Regions from separate parts of the Acidovorax sp. K2F genome, predicted to be linked through region 4. Evidence: predicted binding sites of a transcription regulator. Region 4 holds the regulator's gene; each other region holds the start of a gene.
What was found. Region 4 encodes sigma-54, which starts transcription at its own class of promoters, with help from an activator protein. Its sites were predicted from a motif close to TGGCANGNAANCTGCTTT; they were not measured.

Region 1: N4G42_RS01790 (ammonium transporter) is a predicted target of sigma-54. The motif match lies at 1,984-2,001, and genes of this name have one in related genera.
Region 2: N4G42_RS19090 (DUF2126 domain-containing protein) is a predicted target of sigma-54. The motif match lies at 2,500-2,517, and genes of this name have one in related genera.
Region 3: N4G42_RS17260 (ammonium transporter) is a predicted target of sigma-54. The motif match lies at 2,923-2,940, and genes of this name have one in related genera.

What each region holds. Positions count from the first base shown of each region.
Region 1 covers NZ_JAOBSQ010000003.1:36,479-42,002, reverse strand. Annotated here, with positions in the region: gene N4G42_RS01800 (antibiotic biosynthesis monooxygenase family protein) at 1-124, shown strand, start outside; gene N4G42_RS01795 (hypothetical protein) at 161-490, opposite strand; gene N4G42_RS01790 (ammonium transporter) at 599-1,951, opposite strand; gene N4G42_RS01785 (sulfite exporter TauE/SafE family protein) at 2,304-3,062, shown strand; gene N4G42_RS01780 (ABC transporter substrate-binding protein) at 3,324-4,088, shown strand; gene N4G42_RS01775 (amino acid ABC transporter permease) at 4,216-4,998, shown strand; gene N4G42_RS01770 (amino acid ABC transporter ATP-binding protein) at 4,995-5,524, shown strand, end outside.
Region 2 covers NZ_JAOBSQ010000051.1:59,078-64,601, forward strand. Annotated here, with positions in the region: gene panB (3-methyl-2-oxobutanoate hydroxymethyltransferase) at 1-698, shown strand, start outside; gene panC (pantoate--beta-alanine ligase) at 735-1,574, shown strand; gene N4G42_RS19085 (alpha/beta fold hydrolase) at 1,646-2,368, opposite strand; gene N4G42_RS19090 (DUF2126 domain-containing protein) at 2,530-5,524, shown strand, end outside.
Region 3 covers NZ_JAOBSQ010000045.1:51,557-57,080, forward strand. Annotated here, with positions in the region: gene N4G42_RS17245 (LysR family transcriptional regulator) at 1-307, opposite strand, end outside; gene N4G42_RS17250 (sodium-dependent bicarbonate transport family permease) at 397-1,479, shown strand; gene N4G42_RS17255 (PA0069 family radical SAM protein) at 1,541-2,800, opposite strand; gene N4G42_RS17260 (ammonium transporter) at 3,011-4,213, shown strand; gene N4G42_RS17265 (phospholipase D family protein) at 4,362-5,524, shown strand, end outside.
Region 4 covers NZ_JAOBSQ010000056.1:42,285-47,808, reverse strand. Annotated here, with positions in the region: gene N4G42_RS22555 (thiol:disulfide interchange protein DsbA/DsbL) at 1-571, shown strand, start outside; gene lptA (lipopolysaccharide transport periplasmic protein LptA) at 680-1,339, shown strand; gene lptB (LPS export ABC transporter ATP-binding protein) at 1,336-2,118, shown strand; gene N4G42_RS22540 (RNA polymerase factor sigma-54) at 2,118-3,719, shown strand; gene N4G42_RS22535 (glutaredoxin family protein) at 3,782-4,261, opposite strand; gene N4G42_RS22530 (acyl-CoA thioesterase) at 4,501-4,983, shown strand; gene N4G42_RS22525 (class I SAM-dependent RNA methyltransferase) at 4,980-5,524, shown strand, end outside.

The DNA.
Region 1 (5,524 bases), on a different contig from region 4:
GGCGCAGTGGCTCAATGGCTACCAGGTGGTGATTGCGCAGGTGCTGCGCACCTACGGCGACAACCAGCTGACCGGGCTGCTGCCCACGGCCGGGCTGTTCACGCAAGGCACTGCGCCCCACTGATTTTTTCAAGCCCTGGCGCCCAGGTCCCTGCAGCGTTCAGCGGATGCCGCCCACATAGCGCGGCACCTCGGGCCCGGGCTCGGGGGGCGGTGCAGGGCGCGAGCGCACAGCCTGCGCCGCCACATCCAGCAGCGGACGGCGCGGCGCTGCAAGGGGAGTGGCGTGCAGGGCGTGCTCCAGGCGGTCGGCCCACTCGGCCAGATCGGGCGCGTTGTCGTCCACAGCGCGCTGGCGCGCGAACCGCACGATCTCCTGCGCATAGTCGGCGTTGACCGCCATCCATTCGGTATCGGTCACGCGACCCGTTTTGCGCCGCAACAGCACATGCAGGTGGGCGGCAATTGCCAGCTTGTCGGAATCGGACATGGTCGGCTCCTTAATGCATTGGGGTCATCCATCGGACTGCACCTGCTTGCCCGCGTTGCGCAACGATGCGGGAGCGGGGAAGGCCTGCCGGGTCTCTCGGGGGCTCATTCAGCCGCCCAGGCGCTCGCGGTGCTGGGCAATGTCCAGCCCAGTCTGTTCGCTCTGTTCGTCCACCCGCAGGCCCATCGCAAAGTTGATGACCCACAGCAGCGCGGCCGTCACCACCAGGCTGTAGGCCGCCACGGCGCCCACGCCGATGGCCTGGGTCAGCAGGCTGCCCGCCACCCCGCCCACGGTCTTGCTGGCCAGCACACCGGTGAGCAGTGACCCCACGATGCCGCCAACGCCATGCACGCCAAATACGTCGAGCGAGTCATCCACCCGCAGCAGCCGCTTGAGCCCCGTCGCGCCCCAGTAGCAGGCCAGCCCGGCCACCAGCCCAATCACCACGGCCGAGCGCAGCGCGACAAAACCGGCGGCAGGTGTGATGGCCACCAGCCCCGCCACCAGGCCGGAGCACAGCCCCAGCAGCGACGGGCGCCCGCGCACCACCCACTCACCCAGCATCCACGACAGCGCACCGGCCGCAGCGGCTAGGTGCGTCACTGCCATGGCCAGCCCGGCGCGCCCATCGGCCGCGACCGCAGAGCCCGCGTTGAAGCCAAACCAGCCCACCCACAGCATGCCCGCGCCCGCCATGGTGAGCCCCAGGTTGTAGGGCTCAAACGGCTCGCGCCCATACCCCGCGCGGCGGCCCAGAAACCAGGCGCACACCAGCCCCGCCACGCCCGCGTTCACGTGCACCACCGAGCCACCCGCAAAATCCAGCGCGCCCATCTGCGCCAGCCAGCCACCCGGCTCCCACACCCAGTGCGCCACGGGCGCATAGACCACCAGTGTCCACAGGCTGATGAAGACGAGCATGGCCGAAAACCGCATGCGTTCCACAAACGCGCCCACCAGCAGCGCGGCCGTGATGATGGCAAAGGTGAGCTGGAACATCGCGTACACCGACTCCGGGATCAGCGGCGCAATGTGACTCACAGCCAGCTTGCCCGCCTCCAGCTGAAAGTCGAGCCCGGCAAAGCCAGCACGGTCCCAGCCGCCGAGCCAGGCGCTGCCCGGTGTGAAGGCCAGTGAATACCCCGCCGCAAACCACAGCAGGCTGACCAGCGCTGCAATGGCCACCACGCTGGCCATGGTGTTGAGCACGTTCTTCCTGCGCACCATGCCTGCGTAAAACAGCGCAATGCCTGGCAGCGTCATCAGCAGCACAAGTGCGGTGGAGGTCATCATCCAGCCGGTATGGGCTGCATTCACCGTGTCCTGGGCCACCAGGGCGGGGCGCGTGAGGGGCGCCGCGACTGCAGGAGCCTCTGGCACGCCCTGGGCCAGCGCGCAGGTGCACAGCCCCAGACACAACGACACGACCGCAAACACCCGGTGGTTGACTGCACGCATGCACGCTCCCTTTCGCAATTTGTTACAAGCGCATTGCACGAGCCATGCCAGCCAGTTGCCCCCGAATCGGGGCACAGAGCGCCCCCGCAAGCCGTCCGGCGCCCAACAACGGGGGGCGGGAAACCCCCAATGCACCAGCAGGGTGCAGCCGTTACAGTCACGGCACTCGAAAGCGCGCTTCGGTGTGCCAAGCGAGGGGCCCGAGGAGACAACCTTTCTACCAAGAACCACATTCAAAACACCCAACGAGGTGTGAACCCTTTCAGGCGCTGGCGATCCCAGCGCCTTTTTCTTGCCCGCTCGATCCTGAGCGGTCCTGAATCGATAGCAGGCCCGGTGCGACAATCCTGCGATGGAATGGATTTTGATGACCCTGGCCTCGCTGCTCGCGGGCTTTGTGGATGCGATCGTGGGGGGCGGTGGACTGGTGATGGTGCCCGCGCTGTTTGCAGCTTTTCCGGGGGCGCCCCCAGCCACCCTGCTGGGCACCAACAAGGCGGCCTCGGTCTGGGGCACCGCCATGGCCACCTGGCAATACAGCCGCAAGGTGCAGATCCGCTGGTCGGCCATGCTGCCTGCTGCTGCCGCCGGTTTTGCGGGCTCGTTCGTGGGCGCCTGGGCCGTGACCGTGGTGTCGGCCGACTTCCTGCGCAAGCTGCTGCCCCTGGTGCTGCTGGGCGTGTTGCTCTACACCCTGGCCAAGAAGGAGCTGGGGCGGCACCACACCCCCCGGTTTGCGGGCCGGGCCGAGGTGATCGCCGCCTGCCTGATTGGTGTGCTCATCGGTTTTTATGACGGGTTCTTTGGCCCGGGCACCGGCAGCTTCTTCGTCTTTTTGTTCGTGCGGCTGCTGGGCTACGACTTTCTCAATGCCTCGGCGTCGGCCAAGCTGCTCAACTGCGCCACCAACGTCGCCGCCATTGCGCTGTTTGCCGCCAAGGGCCATGTGTGGTGGCACTTTGCGGTGACGCTGGCCGTGGCCAACGTGCTGGGCAGCCTGCTCGGCACCCACATGGCGCTCAAGCATGGCACCGGCTTTGTGCGGGGCATCTTCATCGTGGTGGTGAGCACCCTGATCCTGAAGACGGGGTACGACGCCTTTCTGCGGTAGGCCTGCTCTTCACGCACCGGGTGTCGGTCGCCAGGGTGGCACCCAACTTGCAACGCCCCGTAAGGCCTACCACCAGGGCGCTCCGAGGTCATCGGGGTTGCCCTGCATGGCCCGAATGTGAACGCGCGTCCTATAATTTCCGCACGTTTCCGTTTGATGACGAGGCCCATCGCCAATGGCGATGTCCGCATCCACCCGCTCCGGCCTGCCTACCCGCAGGCCGGATTTTTTGTACCTGAACCACCCCCACAGGAACCTGTCATGCAATTTTTCAAGTCTGCCCTTGTCACCGCCGTGGCGCTGTGCGCTGCCCTCGCCGTCCAGGCCCGCACGCTGGACGAAGTCAAGAAGGACGGCAAGATCATCGTGGCCACCGAGGGCCAGTTCGCTCCCTTCAACTATTTCGAAGGCACCAAGCTGACGGGTTTTGAGGTGGAAGTGGCGGAGCTGGTGGTCAAGAAGATGGGCCTGAAGCTCGAATGGAAGACCCTGGGCTTTGACGCCCTGCTGACCGGCCTGGGCCAGAACCGCTGGGACGCCGTGATCGCCTCGCACGGTGTGACCGACGAGCGCTCCAAGGCCGTGACCTTTGCCAACCCCCATTACTGCTCGGGCGGCATCATCGTGGCCATGGACGACAAGATCCGCAACGCCAAGGACCTGACCGGCAAGGTCGTGGCCGTGCAGACCGGCACCAGCTACCTGGAGCAGGTGAAGAAGGTCAGCGGCGTGAAGGAGGTGAAGAACTTCCCGCAAGACACCGACGCCCAGCGTGCCCTGATCTCCAAGCGCGTGGACGCCTGGGTCAGCGACAAGTTCGTGGCCAAGGAAGCCGCTGCCAAGAACGCCAAGGCCGGCTTCAAGCTGGGCGACATGCTGTTCATCGAGCGCATCGCCCCCGCCATGGCCAAGGGCAACACCGGCCTGGCCGATGCCTGGAACAAGGCGTTCACCGAAGTGCTGGCCGATGGCAGCTACGCCGCCGTCTCCAAGAAGTATTTCAACGAAGACGTGCGCTGCAATTGATATGACGGCACATGGGGTGCGCAGAAGGCCGGGAGCCTCTGCGCACCTTTTGCCTTTTGTGGCGGCGCAGGCCAATGTCCCTGCCGCCCACCCGATTTCCAACCAAGACCTTCTGGTCGTCTGATCCATGCTTCTCGCTCTTTGGCCACAAAGCTGGTCCCGACAGCAGCGCAGCAATGCCACGCTGGTCGCTGCACTGGTGGTGATGGTGCTGGCCCTCTCGTTGCTGGGCCAATTGCTGTCGTTCTTCCCTGACCCCATCGGACCCAATGCCCAGGCGTTTTCTGAAGGTGCGCGCACCACGCTGTGGCTCACGCTGGTCAGCGGTGCCGTGGGCCTGGTGCTGGGCACAGCTGCGGCGCTGGCCCGCACCGCCCGCTGGACGCCCGTGCGCTGGATTGCTGGCGTGTACATCTGGGCCATTCGCGGCACACCGCTCTTGGTGCAGATCCTGTTTGTGTACTTTGCGCTGCCGGTGCTGGTGCCAGGGCTGAACCTGCCCGACTTTGCCGCCGCCGTCGTGGCGTTGGGACTCAATGTGGGCGCCTACAACGCCGAAGCGCTGCGCGCGGGCCTGCTGGCCGTGCCACGCGGTCAGACCGAGGCCGCCCGGGCGCTGGGCCTGGGCCGCATGCATGTGTTCATGGACGTGGTGTTTCCGCAGGCGTTCAAGATCTCATTGCCGCCGCTGGTGAGCAACTTTGTGGCGCTGCTCAAGGACTCTTCGCTGGCCTACGCGATCGGCGTGGTGGAGCTGACCAACGTGGGCAACCGCATCCAGTCGGCCACGTTCCAGCCCATCGCCACGCTGACCACGGTGGCCATCACCTACCTGCTGCTGACCACACTGGTCACACAGATCTCCAACGCCGTCGAGTACCGCTTTGACGTGGAGGGCCGCAACCAATGAACTCCAACGTTCCACCCAAGCCCTACATCGTGGCCGAGCGCGTGTGCAAGTCGTTTGGCGCGCACCAGGTGCTCAAGGACGTGTCCACCGTGTTCCACACCGGCGAGGTGACGGTGATCATTGGCGCCTCGGGCTCGGGCAAGAGCACCCTGCTGCGCGCCATCAACCGCCTGGAGCCCCACGACAGCGGGCGCATCACCATCGATGGCGTGGAGGTGTGTGACGACCTCACCACCCTGCAGCGCCAGCGCTGCGAGGTGGGCATGGTGTTTCAGCAGTTCAACCTGTTCGGCCACATGAGCGTGCTGGACAACGTGACGCTGGCGCCCCGCCGCATTCGCCGCACCCCGCGCACCCAGGCCAACGACGAGGCCATGCAGCTGCTGCGCCGCGTGGGCATGCAGGACCATGCGCACAAGTACCCCTGGCAGCTGTCGGGCGGGCAGCAGCAGCGGGTGGCCATTGCCCGCGCACTGGCCATGCAACCCAAGGTGATGCTGTTCGACGAGCCCACCTCGGCGCTGGA
Region 2 (5,524 bases), on a different contig from region 4:
AATGCATTCTGGTGGGCGACTCGCTGGGCATGGTGTGCCAGGGCCTGCCCAGCACGGTGGGAGTGACGCTGGACACCATGGCCTACCACACGGCCAGCGTGGCGCGCGGCCTGCACCGCGTGCAGGGCACGGCCTGGCTGGTGGCCGACCTGCCCTATGGCACCTACGCCGAAAGCCGCGAACAAGCGCTGCGCAGCGCCTGCGTGCTGATGCAGGCGGGTGCACACATGGTCAAGCTCGAAGGTGGTGGCTGGACGGCGGCCACGGTCGAATTCCTGGTGCAGCGCGGCGTGCCCGTGTGCGCCCACCTGGGCCTGACGCCGCAAACGGTGCACGCGCTGGGTGGCTACCGCGTGCAGGGCAAAACCGACGACGCGGCCCGCACGCTGCGCAAAGAGGCCCATGAGCTGCAGGACGCAGGCGCCGCCATGCTGGTGCTGGAGATGGTGCCCGCAGCGCTGGCCGCCGACATCACGGCCGAGCTGCCGCACTGCCACACCATCGGCATCGGCGCGGGCAACGGCACGGCCGGCCAGGTGCTGGTGTTGCACGACATGCTGGGCATGAACCTCGGGAAGATGCCGAAGTTCGTGCACAACTTCATGCAGGACGCGGGCAGCGTGCGCGGCGCCATGGAGGCGTATGTGCAGGCCGTGAAGCAAGGGCGTTTCCCGGACAACGCTGTGCACGCCTGGTGAGCCCTTTTCCTCTCTCCTTCTGACCCCTCCGACCCCATGCTGATTGCTCGCTCCATTGCCGACCTGCGCCAGGCCCTGGCCCCCTACCGCCGCCCTGCGTTTGTGCCCACCATGGGCAACCTGCACGACGGGCACATTGCCCTGGTGCGCCAGGCCAAGCCCCTGGGCGATGTGACCGTGGCCAGCATCTTTGTGAACCGCCTGCAGTTTCTGCCGCACGAGGACTTTGACAGCTACCCGCGCACCTGGGAGGCCGACTGCGCCCAGCTGCAGGCCGCCGGTTGCGATGTGCTGTTTGCCCCGCGCGAGACGGACCTGTACCCCGAGCCCCAGACCTTCAAGGTGCACCCTGACCAGCAGCTCGCCGACATGCTGGAAGGGCACTTTCGCCCCGGCTTTTTTGTGGGCGTGAGCACGGTGGTGATGAAGCTGTTTGCCTGCGTGCTGGGCGCCACCGGTGGCGTGGCGGTGTTTGGCAAGAAGGACTACCAGCAGCTCATGGTGATCCGCCACATGGTGCGGCAGTTTGCGCTGCCCATCGAGATCGTGGCGGGCGAGACCTGCCGCGCGGCCGATGGCCTGGCGCTGAGCTCGCGCAATGGCTACCTCAGCCTGGACGAACGCCAGGAGGCTGTGGCCCTGTCGCAGGCCCTGAAGCGGCTGGCGCAGCAGTGGCTGGATGCCAGCGACCGCAGCACGCTGGAGACCCAGGCGCAAGACGCGCTGCGCGCCCGGGGCTGGGCGCCCGACTACCTCACGGTGCGTCGCCGTGCCGACCTGCTGCTCGCCACGGCCGACGATGCCGCAGGCACACTGGTGGCGCTGGGTGCTGCACGGCTGGGCAGCACGCGGTTGATTGACAACCTGGAGTTCTGATTAGCTATCATTTCAATAGCTATTCAGGCATGTACCACTAGCGCTTCCTGTCAAAAATCCTTCTAACCAATTCAAATCCACCCGTTGCGGGCCAGCCACTGCACCAGCAAGCGGGTCACCACCTCGGGCTGCTCCATGGTCAGCATGTGGCCGCTGTCGGGCAGCAGGTGGTGTTCGGCGCCGGGCACCAGCGCCGCAATCTCTGCCGAGCATTCCGGCGGCGTGAGCTGGTCGGCCGCGCCACACACCACCAGCACGGGGCAGGCCACCTGCGGCAGATGCACCCGCGCATCGGGCCGATGGATCACGGCACGGTTCTGGCGCACCAGGTGGTCGGGGCCCGCGTCCAGCACAAAGTCCAGATAGGCCTGCACCAGCTCCGCCTTGGCGGCGTTCGCGGGGTGGAAGGCCAGGGCCACGTTGGGCTCGATGACCTCGCGCACCCGGCCCTGTTCAAACAGCGCGATGGCACCTTCGCGCAGGGCGCGCATGTCGGGTGTCTCGGGTCGCGCGGTGGTGCCCAGCAAGGCCAGCCCCGCAACCCGCTGCGGCGCCTGGCGCGCGGCCTCCATGGCGACCATGCCGCCCATCGACGCACCGGCCAGCACCAGCGGCCCCGCGTGCTGTGCCAGCAGCCGTGCGGCAAAGTCCTCGATGCGATGCAGGTTCACATCCTGGTGGGCGGTGGCGACCTCGGGGCGCAGCGCGGCGGGCAGCAGCGGCAGCACGCCGCGCCACATGCGTTCATCGGCGGCCAGACCGGGCAGGAGCAGAAGTTGGGGGGAGTGGGACATGGATGAAAAGAGGCTTCACCAAGTTGGTGCGCGATGAGAAGCATGCAGACAGCCCCAGCAGCGGGGCACGGACCGCACATTGTGAACAGCCGATGACCGCTTGTCACCGCCTCCGGAATAGTTGCCCGCGATGGCTCGGGACTTGCTAGCATGGCCTGCATATGCCCATCCACGCCGCGCTCCACCACGTTACGCATTACCAATACGACCGGCTGGTCGGCCTCGGGCCGCAGACGATCCGATTGCGGCCTGCGCCCCATTGCCGCAGCAATGTGATTTCGTACTCGCTCAAGGTCGAGCCCGCGCAGCACTTCATCAACTGGCAGCAAGACCCGTTTGCCAACTACCAGGCACGGCTCGTCTTCCCCGAGAAGACGCGCGAGTTCAAGGTCACGGTGGACCTGGTGGTGGAGATGGCGGTGTACAACCCCTTCGACTTCTTCCTGGAGCCCGAGGCCGAGAACATCCCTTTCAAGTACAGCAGCGATGTGCAGCAGGAGCTGGCGCCCTACCTGGCCACCGACCCGATGACACCGTTGGTGCAGGCCTATCTGGACAAGGTGGACCGCAGCAAGCAGCGCACCATCGATTTCCTGGTCAAGCTCAACCAGCAGGTCTCGCAGGACATCCGCTACCTGATCCGCCTGGAGCCCGGCGTGCAGACACCCGAGGAAACGCTGCAAAAGGCCAGCGGCTCGTGCCGCGACTCGGGCTGGCTGCTGGTGCAGCTGCTGCGCCACCTGGGGCTGGCGGCGCGGTTTGTGTCGGGCTACCTGATCCAGCTCACCCCCGATGTGAAGGCGCTCGATGGCCCCAGCGGCACCGACCACGACTTCACCGACCTGCACGCCTGGTGCGAGGTCTACCTGCCCGGCGCGGGCTGGATCGGCCTGGATGCCACCAGCGGCCTGATGGCGGGCGAGGGCCATATCCCGCTCGCTTGCACACCCCAGCCCTCGGGCGCCGCGCCGATTGAAGGTGGCGTGGACAAGGCCGAGGTGGAGTTCAGCCATGAAATGCGCGTGACGCGCATCTACGAATCGCCCCGCGTGACCAAGCCCTACACCGAAGACCAGTGGCAGGCTGTGCTGGCGCTGGGCGAGCAGGTGGACGCCGACCTGGTGGCGGGCGACGTGCGGCTGACGATGGGCGGCGAGCCCACCTTTGTGGCCGTGGGCGACCGCGACGCGCCCGAGTGGAACACCGACGCGCTGGGCCCCACCAAACGCGGCTTTGCCACCGAACTCACGCACAAGCTGCGCGCCGAATACGGCCAGGGCGGCTTCCTGCACTTTGGCCAGGGCAAGTGGTACCCGGGCGAGCAGCTGCCGCGCTGGGCACTGTCGATCTGCTGGCGCGCCGACGGCCAGCCCGCGTGGCAGAACCCCGCGCTGTTTGCCGACGAACGCAACCCCTCGCACTACACCAGCGCCGACGCCGAGCGTTTTGTGCGCCACCTCACGCGCAAGCTGGGCGTGACGGACCGCTACATCCAGCCCGGTTATGAGGACACCTTCTACTACCTGTGGCGCGAGCGGCGCCTGCCGGTCAACGTGGACCCGTTTGACGCGCGTCTGGACGATGAGCTGGAGCGCGCACGCCTGCGCCGCGTGTTTGAGCAAAAGCTCGACAGCGTGGTGGGCTATGTGCTGCCGCTGCAGGCGGGCGAAGGCGCAGGCACGCTGGCGGGCAGCGTGTGGAGCACGGGGCCGTGGTTCTTCCGCGACGACCGCATGCTGCTCATCCCCGGCGATTCGCCCATGGGCTACCGCCTGCCGCTGGACGCCCTGCCCTGGGTGAAGGCGTCGGACACCGAGCACCTGATCCCGCAAGACCCGACCGCACCCCAAGGCCCGCTGCCCGCTGCGACCACGCTGCGGGCGCGGTATTCCCTTCCAGCGGGCCCCGTCACCGGCGACCGTGACCTGCCCTACCTGGCGGGCGCCACCGCACCGGGCGAAGCACGCCGCGTGGTGCAAGGCACCGCAGGCGGCGACCACGCACGCCAGGCCGGGCAGCCCGACCCGCATGCGGGCATGCAGCCCCCGGGCAAGTTCCAGTCGGCCGCAGGCCTGTCGCGCACTGCCCTGTGTGTGGAAGTGCGCGACCCGCGCCGCGCCAGCGGCCCCAAGGCCGAGAAGGTGGGTGAGAAGTACGGCGTGCTCTACGTCTTCATGCCCCCGCTGGCGCGCCTGGAGGACTACCTGGACCTGCTGGCGGCCATCGAGGCCACGGCCAAAGAACTGGGCATGAAGATCGTGCTGGAAGGCTACCCGCCGCCGCGCGACGCACGCCTGAAGGTGCTGGCCGTGACGCCCGACCCCGGCGTGATCGAGGTGAACATCCACCCCGCCAGCCACTGGAAGGAGCTGGTGCAGCACACCGAGTTTCTGTACCAAGCCGCGTGGGAGACCCGCCTGTCGGCCGAGAAGTTCATGACCGACGGCCGCCACACCGGCACCGGTGGCGGCAACCACTTTGTGATGGGCGGCGCCACACCGGCCGACTCGCCGTTCTTGCGCAAGCCCGAGCTGCTGGCCAGCCTGCTGCTCTACTGGCACAACCACCCTAGCCTGAGCTATCTGTTCAGCGGCCTGTTCATCGGACCCACCAGCCAGTCGCCACGCGTGGACGAGGCGCGCAACGACCAGCTGTATGAGCTGGAGATCGCACTGCGCGAGATCGAAACCAACCGCGCAACCTATGGCCAGGACATGCCGCCGTGGCTGGTGGACCGCACGCTGCGCAACATCCTGGTGGACGTGACGGGCAACACCCACCGCAGCGAGTTTTCCATCGACAAGATGTTCTCGCCCGACAGCAGCACCGGCCGCCTGGGCCTGCTGGAGCTGCGCGCCTTTGAGATGCCGCCCCACGCCCACATGAGCGTGGTGCAGCAGCTGCTGCTGCGCGCCCTGATCGCCCGCTTCTGGAAGACGCCCTACCGCGCGCCCGCCGCCCGCTGGGGCACCGAGCTGCACGACCGCTGGATGCTGCCCACGTTCATCCAGCAGGACATGCACGACGTGGTGGCCGAGATGAACGCCGCAGGCTACGCGTTTGACGCGGCCTGGTTTGCACCGCAGTTCGAGTTCCGCTTCCCCATGGTCGGCACCGTCCAATCGATGGGTGTGGAGCTGACCCTGCGCAACGCGC
Region 3 (5,524 bases), on a different contig from region 4:
CGGTGCTGACCACGGCGACCTTGAGGCGCCCGCTGGTGAGGCCCTTGGCGCCCGACACACGCTGCTCGAACGCATCCCACTCGCCCGCAATGGCACGCGCAGTGCGGGCCAGGGCCTGTCCCGCCTCGGTCAGGTGTACACGGCGTGAGACCACCTCGTACAGCGGCAGGCCCACGGCCTGGGTCACCTCACGCAACTGCATGGAGGCCGTGGGCTGCGTGACATGCATGACCTTGGCAGCGGCGCTGACGCTGCCCGTCTCGGCCAGCGCCAGGAACAGCCGCAGCTGGCGAAAGGTGATGTTCATAGATTTTTATCTATAGATAAACGCGTTCGAATCGATTTTACTTTGCAGCCACACATCCCTAGCATCGACCCCCAACAAGGAGTTGAATGATGCAAAGCTTGCTGGACCCCGCGATTTTGTTTTTTGCCCTGGGAGTGTTTGCGGGCCTGGTCCGATCCAACCTGGAGATGCCGGCGGCGATCTCGAAGTTCTTGTCCATCTACCTGCTGATGGCGCTGGGCCTCAAGGGCGGGTTTGCCTTGGCGGCTTCAGGCCTGACACCCAGTGTGGCCAGCAGTCTGGGGCTGGCGGTGCTGCTGGCCGTGGTGGTGCCGCTGGTGGGCTATGCGCTGCTGCGGCGGGTGCTGTCGGGCTTCAACGCGGCGGCGGTCGCAGCCACCTACGGATCGGTCAGCGCCGTGACCTTTGTGACGGCCACGCAGTACCTGGAGTCACAGCACATTGCCTACGGCGGCTACATGGCGGCAGCCATGGCGCTGATGGAGTCGCCCGCCATCATCCTGGCGGTGATGCTGGCCAATGCGATGCGGCAGCGGCAGTCGGTGGCTCAGTCGTTGGCAATCACCCCCACAAGCCCCCTCCTGCGCGTGCCACCGGTGGTCGCCATGGCGTCGGCAGGGGGCCCCGCGCTGGGTGGCGCAAGCGCAGGGGGCGCACCTGGCAAGCCGGGGCCTCACCTGTCGGTGGGCAAGATCCTGCACGAATCATTCACCGACGGCACCCAGTTGCTGCTGCTGGGCGCCATGGTGATCGGCATGGTGACTGGCGATGCTGGCAAGGCGGCCATGCAGCCGTTCTCGGGCGATCTGTTCAAGGGCATGCTGTGCCTGTTCTTGCTGGACATGGGCCTGTCCACGGCTCGCAACCTGCCTGCGGTGCGCAAGCAGTCGCCATGGCTGCTGGCTTACGCGGTGCTGGGGCCGCTGACGCACGCCAGTCTGGCCCTGGCGCTGGCCTGGCTGCTGCAGGTGCCCACGGGGGATGCCGTGCTGCTCATGGTGCTGGCCGCCAGCGCGTCCTACATCGCGGTGCCTGCCGTGGTGCGCTATGCCATCCCCGAAGCCGACCCGTCGCTGTATGTGAGCCTCTCGCTGGGGGTGACGTTTCCGCTGAACATCCTGGTGGGTATTCCGCTGTACACGCAGGTGGTACAGCGGGTGTGGGGGGGCTGACGAGGCAACGCATTGCGGCCTGCGGCGCGCAGTGCAAAGTGCAAGGAGAAGGGCACGGGATCTAGAAGAGGCTCCCCTGCCCTTTCAGCAGCCCTGGCCTGAACTGCCCCAGGTCCAGCCCCTCGCGCTCCCGGTTGAGCCCCAGGCGGCGGCAGATGTTGGCAAACCGCTGGCGCAGCAGGTCGGCCCAGAGCCCGCTGCCTTTCATGCGGGTGGCAAAGTCGCTGTCATAGGTCTTGCCGGCTGCGCGCTGGGCCCCGGTCAGGGGGTGCAGGTCTTGCACCCGGGCCATGACGCGCGCTGCACGCTGCGGGTAGTGCACGGCGAGCCACTCTCGAAACAATGCATCCAGCTCCCACGGTAGCCGCAGCACAGTGTAGAACGCGGTGCGCGCACCGGCCTCGCGTGCGGCCTCCAGTACCTGCTCCATGTCTTCGGTGATGAACGGGATCTGGGGCGCCACGCTCACGCCCACCGGCACACCCGCCTCGGCCAGCGCACGGATGGTGCGCAGGCGCCGGTGGGGCGCGGCGGCGCGGGGTTCCATGCGGCGAGCCAGCGCAGCGTCGAGTGTGGTGATGGTGATGTACACCGCCGCCAAGCGCTGCGCTGCCAGCGGGGCGAGCAGGTCCAGGTCGCGCTCCACGCCGCTGGATTTGGTGATCAGCGAAAACGGGTGGCGCGCCTCGCGCATCACTTCGATCACGCTGCGCGTGAGCTTCAGGTCACGCTCCACGGGCTGGTAGCAGTCGGTGGCGGAGCCGATGTTGAGCAAACGCGGCACGTAACGCGGCTGTGCAAGCTCTTGACACAACACCTGCGCCACGTTGTGCTTGGCCACGATCTGCGTCTCAAAGTCGAGCCCGGGCGAAAAATTGAGGTAGCTGTGTGTGGGACGGGCGTAGCAGTAGATGCAGCCGTGCTCGCAGCCCCGGTAGGGGTTGACCGAGAGTTCAAAAAAGATGTCTGGCGAGTCGTTGGCGCAGATGGCGCTGCGTGCCGTCTCGAAATGCACGCGGGTGGCGGGTGAGGGGCTGGCGCAGGCTCCCTCGTCGCCCCCGCCCCATGCATCACCCTCTTCAGCCCCCCTGCCGTTCGGGCTGCCACCCTCAGCCGTACCCGTGCCACCCTGCTCCACGCCCTCGGCCCTGCCAAGGGCGCGCGGATGGTTCCACCCATCATCCGCACGTTCGCGCTGGTCTTTGGCAAAGCGGTGGGCCATGGCCGTGGCGGCACCGCGCCCGCGGATGGCCTGCAGCGGAATGCGGATGTCCTGCGGCCGTGCAGGCAGGTCGTCGTCGGGAGGGTCAAGTGAACTCATGGCGATCGAGTGGTGGAGCAGCATGCACGATAAAACTGTTTATTTATACAGTATTTGTCCGCCACCTACAAACCCACCCTCTGGCAAAGCCCCAATTCGGTGCAAAGCCTTGCACCAACTCCTGGCGCACTTCTTGCTTCAACTTGGTGCAAATCTGTGGCGTCGGATGAAAACGCACCAGAGTCGATCAATCACTATCGCGAGGACGTTATGGAAGCACTCAAACAGGGCACAGATGCCTTGTTCATCTTGCTCGGGGCGATCATGGTGTTGGCCATGCACGCCGGGTTTGCGTTTCTGGAGCTGGGCACAGTCCGCAAAAAGAATCAGGTGAATGCGCTGGTCAAGATCCTGGTGGACTTTTCGGTGTCCACGGTGGTCTATTTTGTGGTCGGCTACACAGTGGCCTACGGCACGCATTTCTTCATCGGTGCCGAATCGCTGGCGCAGCAAAGCGGCTATGCGCTGGTCAAGTTCTTCTTCTTGCTCACGTTTGCGGCAGCCATTCCAGCCATTGTGTCGGGCGGCATCGCGGAGCGCGCCAAGTTTTGGCCGCAACTGCTGGCAACAGCAGTCATCGTGGGCTTTGTGTACCCGTTTTTTGAGGGTATTGCCTGGAACCAGCATTTTGGCGTGCAGGGCTGGATCAAGGCGCTGACGGGCGAAGAGTTCCACGACTTTGCGGGCTCGGTGGTGGTGCACGCCATGGGCGGCTGGATTGCGTTGCCGGCGGTGATCCTGCTGGGCTCTCGCGCCAACCGCTACCGCAAGGACGGTGCGATCTCGGCCCACCCGCCGTCCAACATCCCGTTCCTGGCGCTGGGCGCCTGGGTGCTGGTGGTGGGCTGGTTCGGCTTCAATGTGATGAGCGCGCAGACCGTGGACAAGCTTTCGGGCCTCGTCGCGGTGAACTCGCTGATGGCCATGGTGGGCGGCACGCTGGCCGCCCTGGTGCTGGGCAAGAACGACCCCGGCTTTGTGCACAACGGCCCGCTGGCGGGTCTGGTGGCCGTGTGTGCGGGCTCGGACCTCATGCACCCGCTGGGTGCGCTGGTGGTCGGCGCGGTGGCCGGGGCCATTTTTGTGCTGATGTTCACCCTGACGCAAAACAAATGGAAGATCGACGACGTGCTGGGCGTATGGCCGCTGCACGGGCTGTGCGGCACTTGGGGCGGACTGGCTGCGGGTATCTTTGGCAGCAAGGCGTTGGGCGGGCTGGGCGGGGTCAGCCTGTCGGCCCAGCTCATCGGCACCGGCTTGGGCGTGCTCTGGGCCCTGGTTGGCGGCGTGGCGGTGTACGGCATCCTCAAGCAGACGGTGGGTATCCGCCTGACACAGGAAGAAGAGTTTGACGGCGCCGACCTGAGCATCCACAAGATCAGCGCCACGCCCGACCGCGAAGTGAGCTGGTAGCCAGCCCAACCGGCGGCGGCCCGGGCCCGGCACCACGCCTGGTGCAAGGCCCAGCCGTCGCCTTGGCGCCCCGTCTGACATCGCCTGGGCCGGCGCACGGCTATACCTGAGCCCTGCGCCCCAGCGGCTCCACGGTCACAATCGCGCCATGTTGTCTTTGCCCTCCTTGTCCTTGACCCTGCCCCTGCGGGCCCGCCCCGGCTGGCTGGGCATGGCGCTGGTGGTGGTTGCCATGGCCCTTGCCGGTTGTGCGGGCCTGCCCAAGGATGTGGACCGCCCGGTGTCGGCAGCCTGGTCGGCCCCTGGCGATACCCCCCTGGGCCAGTTGGTAGCAGCACGCAGGGTCCCCGAAGGGGCGCGGCACGCTTCGGGGTTTGCGCTGCTCAGCGGCCCGCAAGCCGCCTACAGCAGCCGCCTGGCACTGGTGGACGCCGCACAGAAAACCCTGGACCTGCAGTACTACGCGATCCACGCAGACGCCAGCAGCGAACGCCTGCTGCTCAGCGTGATGGCAGCAGCCCAGCGCGGCGTGCGGGTGCGCGTACTGCTGGACGACTTCCACAGCACCGGGCGTGATGCGCAGGTGATGCGGCTGGCGTTTGTGCCCAACATCGAGATGCGCATGTTCAACCCCCTCACGGGCGCAAGGGGGTCTCCCATTGGCCGCATGCTGGGCCTGCTGGGCGACTTCTCGCGCGTGCAGCAGCGCATGCACAACAAGCTGTTCATTGCCGACAACGCCATGGCAGTGACCGGGGGCCGCAACCTGGGTGATGCCTATTTCGGCAATGCCGACTCGGGCAACTTTGTGGACCTGGACGTGCTGGCGGCAGGTCCCATCGTGCGGGACCTGTCGCGCAGCTTTGACAGCTACTGGAACAACGAGCGCGCCTACCCGGTGCAGTCGCTCATCACACAGGGCGAGCTTGACCACTTGCGCGACAGCATCCGTGTGGCCGACGAAGGGCGAAGACGCCGTGTCGCAGGCCAGGGTGGCACCACCGCCCCAGACCGCCTGCCGCCCGACATGGGGCCAGGCACCACCGCTGCGCAGCGGGCACGCATCTGGAACTACGAGCCCATGGACCTGGAGCGCACGCCCTTCGTCTGGGCTGCGGCGGCCGTGCTGGTGGACCAGCCTGCCAAGATTCCGGCCGACAGCGCAGGGACGGGCAATGGGGCTGCTCTGGCCTTGGCAGCGCCGCCGCCGGGCCCAGGCGCCAGCGCCGCCGCAGGGGCGACCCACAGCCCCAAGGCCGCTGCTGCCGCCTTGGTCTCGGGCTCCCGCACGATACCGGCGGCCGACAGCGC
Region 4 (5,524 bases):
GCAAGCCCGCCAGTTCAAGGAGGGCAAGGACTTCAAGCGGCTGGACAAGCCCGTCGCCCCCGATGCGCCGGCTGGCAAGGTCGATGTGATCGAGTTCTTCTGGTACAGCTGCCCCCACTGCAACGCCTTCGAGCCCACGCTGGACGCCTGGGTCAAGGCTGCGCCCAAGGACCTCTCCATCCGCCGCGTGCCCGTGGCGTTCAACGCCAGCTTCGTGCCCCAGCAAAAGCTGTACTACACGCTCGAAGGCATGGGCAAGCTCGAAGCCCTGCACGCCAAGGTCTTCCGCGCCATCCACGTGGAAAAGGCCAAGCTCGCCAAGGACGACGAAATCCTGGCCTGGGTGACCCAGCAGGGCGTGGATGCGGCCAAGTTCAAGGAGGTCTACGGCTCCTTCAGTGTGGCCAACCAGGTGCGTCGCGCCTCGCAGCTGCAAGATTCGTACGGTGTTGAGGGCGTGCCTTCCATGGGTGTGGCAGGCAAGTACTACACCGACGGCACGATGGCCGGCAGCATGCAAACCGTGTTGCAGGTGGTCGAATACCTGGCGGCCACGGCACGCAAAGCCTGATGATGTGCCGACCCTGTCGGCAAGTTGTCCCAAAGGCCCGCTGACGCGGGCTTTTTTTTCGGGGTGGGTACCATCGGGTGGCTACAATCATTGCAAGATTCGTGCCCTATGACCCACCGCCTACTCCCCCTCCTTGTGCTCGCAGCCTTGACCGGCCTTGCGGGCATGGCACATGCCGAAAAGGCTGACCGTGCCAAGCCCATGAACATCGAGGCCGACGCCCTGCGCCACGATGAACTCAAGCAGACCAGCGTGTTCTCGGGCCGCGTGGTGATGACCAAGGGCACCATCGTGCTGCGCGGCGCGCGGCTGGATGTGCGCCAGGACGCCGACGGCTACCAGTACGGCGTGGTCACGGCCGAGGCGGGCAAACGGGCGTTCTTCCGCCAAAAGCGCGACACCGTGGCGGGGGCGCCTGACGAGTTCATCGAAGGCGAAAGCGAAGTCATCGAATACGACGGCAAGGCCGACAACGTGCGCTTCATCACCCGCGCCGAACTCCGCCGGTACCGTGGGTCGGTATTGAACGACGAGATCACCGGCGCCGTGATCGTCTACAACAACCTCACCGATGTGTTCACCGTCGATGGCCAGAAGGCACCAACGTCCTCTGCCGCAGCGGGCGACACACCAGCGCCCGGTGGTCGTGTGCGCGCCGTGCTGGCGCCCAAAGACCCTCCGCCCGGCGCGGCAGCCCCGGCCCCAGCGCCTGACGCGCCCGCACCGGCGCTGCGCCCCAGCAACAGCCTTGGCGGCGGCGCCAAGTGAGCGGGCCTGCTGTGAGTACCGGTCCTGACTCCCAGGCGGGTAGCCGCCTGGAGGTACAGCATCTGGCCAAATCCTATGGCAGCCGCAAGGTCGTCAAGGATGTGTCGCTGGTGGTGCAAAAAGGCGAGGTTGTGGGGTTGCTCGGCCCCAACGGCGCGGGCAAGACCACATCCTTTTACATGATCGTGGGCCTGGTGCGCAGCGATGCAGGCGATATTCGCATCGACGGCCACTCGGTGGCCCACATGCCCATCCACCGCCGCTCTCGGCTGGGTCTGTCGTACCTGCCGCAAGAAGCCTCGATCTTCCGCAAGCTCACCGTCGAAGAAAACGTGCGTGCGGTGCTGGAACTGCAGCGCGCCGATGACGGCCAGCCGCTATCGCGCGACGCCATCGAAGAGCGCCTGACGGCACTGCTGCAAGAGCTGCGTGTGGACCACCTGCGTGCCTCGCCCGCGCTGGCGCTGTCCGGTGGCGAGCGCCGCCGCGTCGAGATCGCCCGCGCCCTGGCCACCCAGCCGCGTTTCATCCTGCTGGACGAGCCTTTTGCCGGCATCGACCCCATCGCAGTGATCGAGATCCAGCGCATCATCGGCTTCCTCAAGGCACGCGGTATTGGTGTGCTCATCACCGACCACAACGTGCGCGAGACGCTGGGCATCTGCGACCACGCCTTCATCATCAGCGACGGCCGCGTGCTGGCGCAGGGCACGCCGTCCGAGATCGTGGACAACGCAGAAGTACGCCGCGTGTACCTGGGCGAGCATTTCCGCATGTGATGAAGCCTGGACTGTCGCTGCGCGTCTCGCAGCACCTTGCATTGACCCCCCAGCTCCAGCAGTCCATCCGGCTGCTGCAGTTGTCCACGCTCGAACTCTCGCAGGAAGTCGAGCAGATGCTCGACGAAAACCCGTTCCTCGAACGCAATGCCGACGAAGCCCCGCGCGAGGAGTTTGGCCTGGAAGCCGCCGACACGCCCGCGCAGGCCGACGACTACAGCGCCGATGATGCTATGTTTTCAGGAGCTGTCAGCGCAAGCAGTACTAGCGCTGAGAGCCAAAACGAGGCTGAAATCCCCAGTGGAGGCGCCGACGAGCCCGACTGGAGCGGTGACGGCACCGTCGAGATGGCGCCCAACGACGCCGAGTGGGGTGGCGACGCCCCGGCGCGCACCCGCAACGATGCGGAAGGCGACGAGGCCGACGCCACCGAGCTGGCCCGTTCGCACGAATCGCTCACCGCCTTTTTGCACCGCCAGGCACTGTCGCTGAGGCTGTCTGAAGTGGACACTGCCGCGCTGCGTTTTCTCATTGAATCGCTGAACGACGACGGCTACCTCGAAGAGCCTCTGGAAGAACTCGCTACCAGCCTGGCCGGGCCCGACGACCTGGAACAGATCGAAGAACTGGTGCACCGCTTCACCGTGGCCCAACGTCTGCTGCAGAGCCTGGAGCCCGTGGGCGTGGGCGCGCGCAACCTGGCCGAATGCCTGACGCTGCAGCTCACCGCGCTGGCGGCCGACGAAGACAGCGACGCCGACCCCGAGACCGTGCAGACCGCGCTGCGCATCTGTCAGCAGCCGCTGGAGATGCTGGCCCGCCGCGACATCCGCCGCCTGACGCAGCTGTGCAGCGAAGGTGGCGTGGCCGGAGAAGAACGCACCCGATCTGCCATGGCACTCATCGCCCGCCTGGAGCCTCGCCCTGGCCGCCGTTTTGCCGACGTAGAGCGCAACATCATCATCCCCGACGTCATCGTGCGCAAAGCCGGCCGTGCCAACGGGCGGGACGGCCAGCACAACTTCATCGTGCAGCTCAACCCCGATGTGATGCCCCGTCTGCGCGTGCACGACATCTACGCCGGCGCGCTGCGTGGCCATAAGGGCGGCGAAGGCCACCAGGGCATGCAGCAGCGCCTGCAGGAGGCGCGCTGGTTCATCAAGAACATCCAGCAGCGTTTTGACACCATCCTGCGCGTCTCGCGCGCCATCGTCGAGCGGCAGAAGAACTTCTTCACCCACGGTGAATTGGCCATGCGCCCCCTGGTGCTGCGCGACATCGCCGACGAGCTGGGCCTGCATGAGTCCACCATCAGCCGCGTGACCACGGCCAAGTACATGGCCACGCCGATCGGCACCTACGAGCTGAAGTACTTCTTTGGCTCTGGCCTGGGCACCGAGACTGGTGGCAATGCGTCCAGCACGGCCGTGCGCGCACTGATCAAGCAGTTCGTGTCCGCCGAAAACCCGGCCAAGCCGCTGTCCGACAGCCAGATCGCCGAGATGCTCAAGGAGCAGGGCATCGAATGCGCACGCCGCACCGTGGCCAAGTACCGCGAGGCGCTCAAGATCGCGCCAGCGAATTTGCGCAAAGCGCTTTAGCGCTGCCGGCGTGGAGGCGCGCGAGTGTTCTCTGGCCGTCCAGGCGACGGTTCGGTGCTGGGCTATTTGCGCGCCATGAATACCGCGTCATATGCTTGTGGCGTGAATCCTGCGATCTTCTGGCCGTTGGTCAGCAAGACCGGTACGCCTCTGGCCCCCAGCTGACTGAACGCCGCCTTGCCAGAAGGCGTGTCGATATCCAGCTCCCGATAGGCGATGCCCTTGCTCGCCAGATAGGCCTTGGCCGCCTTGCAGTAGCCGCACCAGGTGGCCATGTACAGCACCACATCGCCCCGAGGAGCCGCAATCTGTGGAGTGTCCGGAGTGGCTGTTTTGGGGGCAGGGCCCGCCCCCGGTACCACGCTGACCGGCAGGTTTTCCAGCTTCATCGTTTTCTCTACGGCACCGGCCGTGGGAGGCTTGTCGCTGTAAACCACCCTGCCGTCCGTACCCACTGATTTGTACAGCGTCTGGGCGTTGGCTGCCAACGGCACCACGGCCAGCGCCAGGGTGGTCAACAGGGTCCGAACAAAAGGGCGCATGAAGGGGCTCCGGTAAAATCCACTGCCCGAGAGCATACGAGACAGTGGCGCCCGGCCCACAGGACTCGTGCGCAACACTCCCCTGCAGTGGCCTGGGCACCACGCTGTGGATGGGATGGCGTCCCCCTGTGCTTCCCATCTGGCGCCTGGAAGGGCAGACCCTGTCTTTCGCGCAATGCGCTATGTCCGTCGCTGGCACCTGCCTTCGCTTCCTGTTTTGCCCTCCCACTTCCCGCACCATGGCCCGCATCGTCTTCGACCTCCCACCGCACTTCGACTTTGCCACTGAACTGCAGATCTACATCAGCCACGTGAACCAGGGCGGGCATCTTGACAACGCGCAGTTGCTCAGCCTGGTGTCTGAAGCGCGCGTGCGCTTTTTCCAGTCGCTGGGATACCCCGAGGCCGATGTGGGCGGTCTGTCCATCGTGGTCGGCGACATCGTGGCGCAGTACAAGTCCGAAGGTTTCCATGGCGAGACCATGCGGGTGGAGATGGCGCCAGCGGATTTCAACCGCTATGGGTTTGACCTGGTCTTTTGCATGACCGAGAAGACCTCAGGCCGCGAGGTGGCGCGCGGCAAGATCGGCATCGTCTTCATCGGCAAGGCCGACCGCAAGGTGGCACTGATCCCCGAATCTATCCGCCAATTGCTGCTGGCCCGCGCAGGCACGCCGGATTCCCATGCATTGTCCGAGCGCGTATCCTCCCTATCGACATGAACCAACTCCAACTTTTTCTCCCCTGCGCCGCGGGCGTCGAGGGCTTTCTGGCCGACGAGGTGCATGGCATCACCGGCCTCACGGGGCAAGACCTGCTGGTGGGCCGGGGCGGCGTGCTGCTGCGCGCCTCATGGCGCCAGGCCATGCAGCTCAACCTGCACAGCCGCCTGGCCCAGCGCGTGCTGGTGCAGCTGGCGCACCGCCCCTACCGGTCTGAGAACGACCTCTACGCCATGGCCAGCGAGGTGGCCTGGGAGATCTGGTTCACCACGCGCCAGACCTTCAAGGTCGAGGTGACGGCCCAGCACAGCCCGCTGCAGAGCCTCAACTTTGCGGGCCTCAAGGTCAAAGATGCCGTGGCCGACCGCTTCCGCCACAAGAGCGGCGTGCGGCCCGACGTGAACACCCAGTGGCCCGATGTGCGCATTCACCTGCACCTGACCACCGACGAGGCCACGATCTACATCGACACCTCGGGCGAGCCGCTGTTCAAGCGCGGCTGGCGCGAGGATAAGGGCGACGCGCCGCTCAAGGAAACCCT